DNA from 3 places in the Klebsiella ornithinolytica genome. Region 2 is predicted to be linked to each of the others. Evidence: predicted binding sites of a transcription regulator. Region 2 holds the regulator's gene; each other region holds the start of a gene.
What was found. The regulator PurR, encoded in region 2, represses purine synthesis genes. The targets are predictions, from matches to a motif close to CANGCAAACGTTTGCNTG.

Region 1: Q1L34_RS20720 (nucleoside-specific channel-forming protein Tsx) is a predicted target of PurR. The motif match lies at 1,546-1,563, and genes of this name have one in related genera.
Region 3: Q1L34_RS26165 (NCS2 family permease) is a predicted target of PurR. The motif match lies at 974-991, and genes of this name have one in related genera.

What each region holds. Positions count from the first base shown of each region.
Region 1 is NZ_CP130153.1:4,347,549-4,349,820, reverse strand. It holds gene Q1L34_RS20725 (helix-turn-helix transcriptional regulator) at 1-470, shown strand, start outside; gene Q1L34_RS20720 (nucleoside-specific channel-forming protein Tsx) at 522-1,406, opposite strand; gene Q1L34_RS20715 (SadB/YajI family lipoprotein) at 1,699-2,241, opposite strand.
Region 2 is NZ_CP130153.1:2,374,387-2,376,658, forward strand. It holds gene punR (DNA-binding transcriptional activator PunR) at 1-649, shown strand, start outside; gene purR (HTH-type transcriptional repressor PurR) at 668-1,693, opposite strand; gene cydH (cytochrome bd-I oxidase subunit CydH) at 1,990-2,079, shown strand; gene Q1L34_RS11100 (MFS transporter) at 2,243-2,272, shown strand, end outside.
Region 3 is NZ_CP130153.1:5,536,727-5,538,998, forward strand. It holds gene phoU (phosphate signaling complex protein PhoU) at 1-194, shown strand, start outside; gene yieH (6-phosphogluconate phosphatase) at 292-957, opposite strand; gene Q1L34_RS26165 (NCS2 family permease) at 1,126-2,272, shown strand, end outside.

The DNA.
Region 1 (2,272 bases), 2.0 Mb from region 2:
AGTCGGAAGCGCTGGTGGCCGCGATTCGGCTGCTGCAAACCTGGGGGGGCGAATCGCTGTCCCAGGCACTGGAGTCGGCTCGGGAAAAGATGCTCGCGATTTTACCTGAGGAGAGTCGGCGTAAGGCCGAACAATCGCGGCTATTTGCGCCGGATTTTGGCGCCCAGGGCTACAGTAAGGCACAGTTTGATCTGGTGCATCGGGCGGTTTCCGGTCAGCGGGTGCTGGCGCTGCACTACCGCGACGAAGCGGGAAAGGTGTCGCAGCGCGAAGTGCTGCCGCTGGGGCTCTTTTTCTGGGGCGAACGCTGGCTGCTGGTGAGCTGGTGCGAGCTCCGCGACGATTACCGCTGCTTTCGTCTCGATCGCTGCCTGGACGTGGCTGCTACCGGGCGCCTTTTCAGCGAGCGGGCCGACCGTTCATTGAGTGATTTTCTGCGTAAGGTGAGGTGCGAGGAGCGTGAGCCATAATGCGCGTCAATCGATATCCCCGGCGCAGAGGCCGGGGACCATCAGGCAGGATTAGAAGTTGTAACCCACCACGAAGTAACCACCCCAGCCGGTAGAGCGTACGTTGAAGTCGCCATCGCCGAAGTTGAGCTTCGCATCATCGGCCCACTGACCGCCGTTATGCCAGTAACGGGCCACAACGGAGTAGTGCCAGTGCGCGTAGTTCAGCGCCAGGATGTGGCTGGAGGCGATGGAGTTGCTGGTGCGCGCGTGCTTGCCGTTCATGTCATAGAAGTTGTCATCGCCCAGATCGGAACCCCAGTCAAAGTTGGTGAAGCCGATGTAGCTCAGCGAGCCGCCCCACAGGTCGGTCAGCGGGACAAAGTATTTCACTTTGAAACGGTAGCCGTCCCATTCGTTTTCGTTGGATGCGCCATAGTTCTGCCACTGATATTTCGCATAGACGTTCAGAGACAGGCTCATCGGCAGACCGGTATCGATATCGGTACCCAGACCCATATACCAGGTGCTCTGCTCCTGAGAATCGTTACGACCCATATCGTAGATATAGTTGTTCGCGAAATACCACTCTTTGAACGGGCCGAAGCTGAGATCGGTGTTGGTCAGCTTATCGATAGAGAAACGCGGTTCGATTTCCATAAACAGCGGAGAACCGTTGTTCCAGATACCTTTTGCCGTGCTGTTGCCGCCAAAGAACACCGGCGCATCGATATAGCCATAGAAATCAAACCAGTCTTTTTTAGCAAACGCTTCGTATTCCAGATAGGTATCGTTACGGATTTGCGGTCCAAAACGGGTGTGGTAGCTACCCACCACGTTTACACTCTGGTGCCACCAATCAGACAGGTACTGCGGTTTTTCGTTTTCTGCCGCGCCAGCAGTGAACGATGTGGACAGCGCCAGTACGGCGCCTGCTGCCAGTAATGTTTTTTTCATAATGATGCCACTGTTTAAATTAAGCCAAAAGGCGTTAAGAACGTTGCCGAAGCGTTTCTAAATATTTCGTCTTTCTGTGGGGGTCTATTATAGAAATCATTGCTCACAAAAATACGTGTTGTTTCACATAACGTAAACATACGTAATCGATTGCGTTCACGATTCTATGCATTTCCTGACAGAATGCCACTGAAATTCATCCATACAGTCAATTTTTACTGAACTGTTTAGAAAAATTGTAAATGGATTTCTGGACGGGGGCCCGGGTGTCGGCGACACCCGGTGAAGGGGATTATTGTGCGGTGGCGGGCTGGATATCGTGAATGCGCAGGAAGCCGAGCTGCTCCGGCGTGATGCCGTTCAGACGTAGCGGAATATCAACGTCGCTCGGCGCCAGGATGCTGGCGGGGGCGCTAATCAACCGATCGTGCACGTTAACTTCCTGATAATTCTGCGTGGTGCCGCTGATTTGCCCCCAGGCAACGGTGGCGCTAAACGCCGGTAGCGGGTCGTTTGATTCCCCCTGAATACGCAGCGTCAGGCGGGTACCGTCGGCGTCGGCGGCAATATCACGCAGCGACATACGCAATGTGCCGATTTGGCTTTCGAGGCGCGCCGGAGTCCTGGCGCCGGGCAAAAGATAAACGCCGCTGGTGGATTTCGCATTCAGAGCGTTTTGCTGGCTAATTTTCACCGTCTGCTGATTAAGCTGAGTCATCTCTTTGCTCAAGGTGCTTACGCTTTCATGCATTTGACGGACTTCGCTTTGCTGAGCGCAGGCGCTGAGTGTGAACAGCGTGGTCAGCATCGCCAGCTTCAAATAACGTCTTGTCATGGTCATGGATTCCGTTTTCAGGGGATACTTT
Region 2 (2,272 bases):
CGGCTGGCGCGGCCAGCTGTCGATAGCCGTAGACGACATTGTTAAACCGGCCCGTATGCGTCAGATGATTGTCGATTTTTATCGTCACTTTCCCGATGTCGAGCTGATTGTTTTTCAGGAGGTCTTCAACGGCGTCTGGGACGCGCTGGCCGACGGGCGCGTGGAACTGGCTATCGGGGCAACGCGTTCGATTCCGGTCGGGGGGCGCTACGCCTTTCGCGATATGGGAATGCTGAGCTGGCATTGCGTAGTGGCCAGCCATCACCCGCTGGCGCAGATGAACGGGCCACTGAGCGATGATGTGTTGCGCAACTGGCCGTCGCTGGTCCGGGAGGACACTTCCCGTTCGTTACCGAAACGCACGACCTGGCTACTGGACAACCAGAAAAGGGTAGTGGTGCCGGACTGGGAATCATCAGCTACCTGCCTCTCGGCGGGATTGTGCGTAGGGATGGTGCCGAGCCATTTTGCTCGCCCCTGGATTGACCGCGGTGAATGGACCGCGCTGGCGCTGGAAAACCCGTTCCCGGACGCCGCGTGCTGCCTGACCTGGCAGCAGAGCGACACGTCACCGGCGCTGTCGTGGCTGCTGGATTATCTGGGGGACAGCGAAACGTTGAACCGGGAGTGGCTGCGGGCGCCGGAGTAACCGGCGCCGCACGGGCGATCAGCGACGATAATCGACGAACGGGCCGTCTACGACGGAGCGACGCTCTACCAGCCGCGGGTGAACCTCAATAGATTGCGACTCTTCACGCTTGTTGACGATACGATCCATCAGCATATTGAAGGCCGCTTCCCCCAGCGAATCTTTCGGCTGGTGGATGGTGGTCAGCGCCGGGCTGAAATAGCGGGCGTTACGCACGTTATCATACCCGATCAGCGAAATGTCCTGCGGCACGCGCAGTCCCATCTCATCCGCAGCACAGATTGCGCCCATCGCCATGATGTCGCCGCCGCAGAAGACCGCCGTCGGGCGATGCTGCTGGCTGAGGATCTGCTGCATGGCGCGGTAGCCGGATTCAGGCTCGAAGTCGCCCTGAACAATCCAGCTTTCCGGAACGGCGATCTGCGCTTCTTCCATGGCTTTCATAAAGCCCGCCAGGCGGCCGGCGCCGGTATTACGCTCCAGCGGACCCGGGATCACGCCGATTTCACGGTGGCCGCGTTCCACCAGATAGCGACCGGCCATATAGCCGCCTTCGAAGGCGTTATCGATGACCGAATCGGTGAAGTCGGCTTTGGATTCACCCCAGTCCATTACCACCATCGGAATATGGCGGTACTCTTCCAGCATGCTGAGCACCGATTCCGGATATTCAGAACACATAACCAGCAGGCCGTCGACGCGCTTTTGCGCCATCATCGACAGGTAGGCCTGCTGTTTTTCGAGATCGTTCCACGCATTGCCCAGAATCAGGGTATAGCCTTTCTGGAAACAGCTCTTTTCTACGGCTTCAATAATCTCAGCGAAATAGGCCGCTTCGCTGCTGGTGGCCAGCAGGCCAATCGATTTGGTGTGATTAACCTTCAGGCTGCGAGCAACGGCACTGGGGGAGTAGTGCAGCTCTTTGATCGCCGCCCACACGGCGTTGCGGGTTTCTTCCGCCACGAAACGGGTTTTGTTAATTACATGTGACACTGTTGTAGTGGAAACGTTTGCGCGCTTCGCTACATCTTTAATTGTTGCCATTACTTCTCACTCCAGACCTTGACCTGATCGTCTGATTATCGATACGTAAACGTTTGCCTATACACACCCTGAATACAATTTTCAACATTGCATCACGTCGGGAAAACGACACAGAACGACAGGAAGGGGTCAATGGCCGATACGCTTTCAAATTAGCGTGGGATTTTGTCCGATCTTGCGGCAAAGGGGAAGAGCAAAAATGTGCATCACCCTAAAACATGGAAGATTTTTGCGCTATATTGTGCAAAAATGAGCAAGCTCACTTTTCATGTGGGGATAACTGGGGGGAAAAATTGATGGATACAGATTTAAAGTTTTCGCTGACGACAACGATTATTGTCCTGGGTCTCATCGTGGCCGCCGGCCTGACAGCGGTGCTGCACTGATTTATCAGGGGGAGAGGCCTCTTTCCCCCGACATCCCGCCATTATTATCAATTTCGCAAAAATCTTTTGCCATTTCGTTTACTTTTGTTTTTTTGTGATTGATGTCATGCTTTTGACTTCTGATGAGATACCGTCGCCGATGGCGGTCTGCTGGAGTCATTGAATGAAAATCAACTTTCCCTTGTTAGCGCTG
Region 3 (2,272 bases), 2.4 Mb from region 2:
ATATGATGGAAGATTCACGTACGATTCCAAGCGTGCTGACCGCGCTGTTCTGCGCCCGTTCAATCGAGCGTATCGGCGACCGCTGCCAGAATATTTGCGAATATATTTTCTACTTCGTTAAAGGTCAGGATTTCCGCCACGTTGGCGGCGACGAGCTGGATAAGCTGCTGGCGGGTAAAGATCCGAAAGAGTGATCCGCCGTAAAATACCCGCAGGCGCTACGCTTACCGGGTCGACAAAACCCCGGATCCTGGAGGCCGGATACGCGCTCGCGCTATCCGGCTTTTTTCATTAACGCGTAATATGCCATCCACGGGCTTTCCACAGCGCAGGCAGCTGTGCCAAATCAGTAAAGGTCGTCACTTTTGGATGAACTATCGGTTTGTTGTGCGGATCGGCGCAGAAGTAAAACACTTCCATTCCTGCCTCAATCCCGGACTGAGCGCCTGCACTGGAATCATCCACCAGAATGCAGTTTTCGACGTTAACGTTCATCGCCTTTGCTGCATGGAACATCAGTGCCGGATCGGGTTTCCAGCGCTGAATATCGTAACCGCTGTACAGGCGGTCGGGAAAATGGCGCAACATGCCGGTTCTTCCCAGCGAGTGCTGCATTTTACTGACCGGGCCGTTAGAGACCACGCACATCGGCACGCTGATCGTATCCAGCAGCGTTTCCGCTCCGGCAATCGCTTCCAGTTCAGAATCAAACAGGCGTGCGACTTCGGCACGGTAGAGAGGTTCGAGCTCTGGTTTTTGTAGATTAACGCCGTGCTCCTGGTTGATGGTATCAATGATTTCGTAGAGCTTTACGCCTTTGAAACGCTTAAAAATCTCGTCTAAATCCAGCGTAATGCCGAACGCTTTGAACATGTGAACATAGGCGCGGGAACAGATCACTTCGCTGTCGACCAGCGTGCCGTCGCAGTCGAAAAACAGGGCTTCTATTTGGGACATGCCGTTTCCATTTTAACAAGTTAACGTTTTCGTCCTGCCTATTCACAAGACGCAATCGTTGCCGTATAAGCAAATTCAATGAAAAAAATTACCATACAACTGCCCCCGGTGTCGCATTTTGGTATAGGATAGCGACGAATTTTCCCTCCTTTTGTTCGGAAACCGATAATGAGTCAACAACAAACCAGCCAGTCTTCTGGCCAGGGTCTGCTGGAGCGCGTATTCAAACTACGTGAACACGGCACGACGGCACGTACCGAAGCGATAGCAGGTTTCACCACCTTTTTGACAATGGTCTACATTGTTTTCGTTAACCCACAAATTCTTGGCGTAGCGGGTATGGATACCAGCGCTGTCTTTGTGACGACCTGTCTGATCGCCGCCTTCGGTAGTATTTTGATGGGGTTGTTTGCTAACCTGCCGGTTGCGCTGGCGCCGGCAATGGGGCTGAATGCCTTCTTCGCCTTTGTCGTCGTCCAGGCGATGGGGCTGCCGTGGCAGGTGGGGATGGGCGCTATCTTCTGGGGCGCCGTTGGTCTGCTGCTGCTGACTATTTTCCGCGTACGTTACTGGATGATTGCCAATATTCCCGTCAGCCTGCGGGTGGGGATCACCAGCGGTATCGGGTTGTTTATCGGCATGATGGGGCTGAAAAATGCCGGCGTGATTGTCGCAAACAAAGACACGCTGGTGAGCATCGGTAACCTGACCTCCCACAGCGTGCTGCTGGGGATTCTCGGCTTCTTTATTATCGCTATTCTCGCCTCCCGTAACATTCATGCTGCGGTGCTGGTCTCCATCATCGTCACGACGCTGCTGGGCTGGATTCTGGGTGATGTCCACTACACCGGTATTGTTTCCGCTCCACCGAGCATTACGTCGGTGATTGGCCATGTTGATTTGGCTGGCTCATTTAATCTCGGTCTGGCGGGTATCATCTTCTCCTTTATGCTGGTGAACCTGTTCGACTCCTCCGGAACCTTGATCGGCGTGACTGATAAAGCCGGTCTGGCCGATGAAAAAGGCAAATTCCCGCGGATGAAACAGGCGCTGTTTGTCGACAGTATCTCATCGGTGGCCGGTTCCTTTATCGGCACCTCTTCTGTGACCGCCTATATCGAATCCTCCTCCGGTGTTTCCGTGGGCGGGCGTACCGGTCTGACGGCGGTGGTCGTGGGGATTCTGTTCCTGCTGGTTATCTTCCTGTCGCCGCTGGCGGGCATGGTGCCGGCGTATGCCGCAGCAGGTGCGCTGATCTATGTGGGCGTACTGATGACATCCAGCCTGTCGCGCGTGAAGTGGGACGACCTGACGG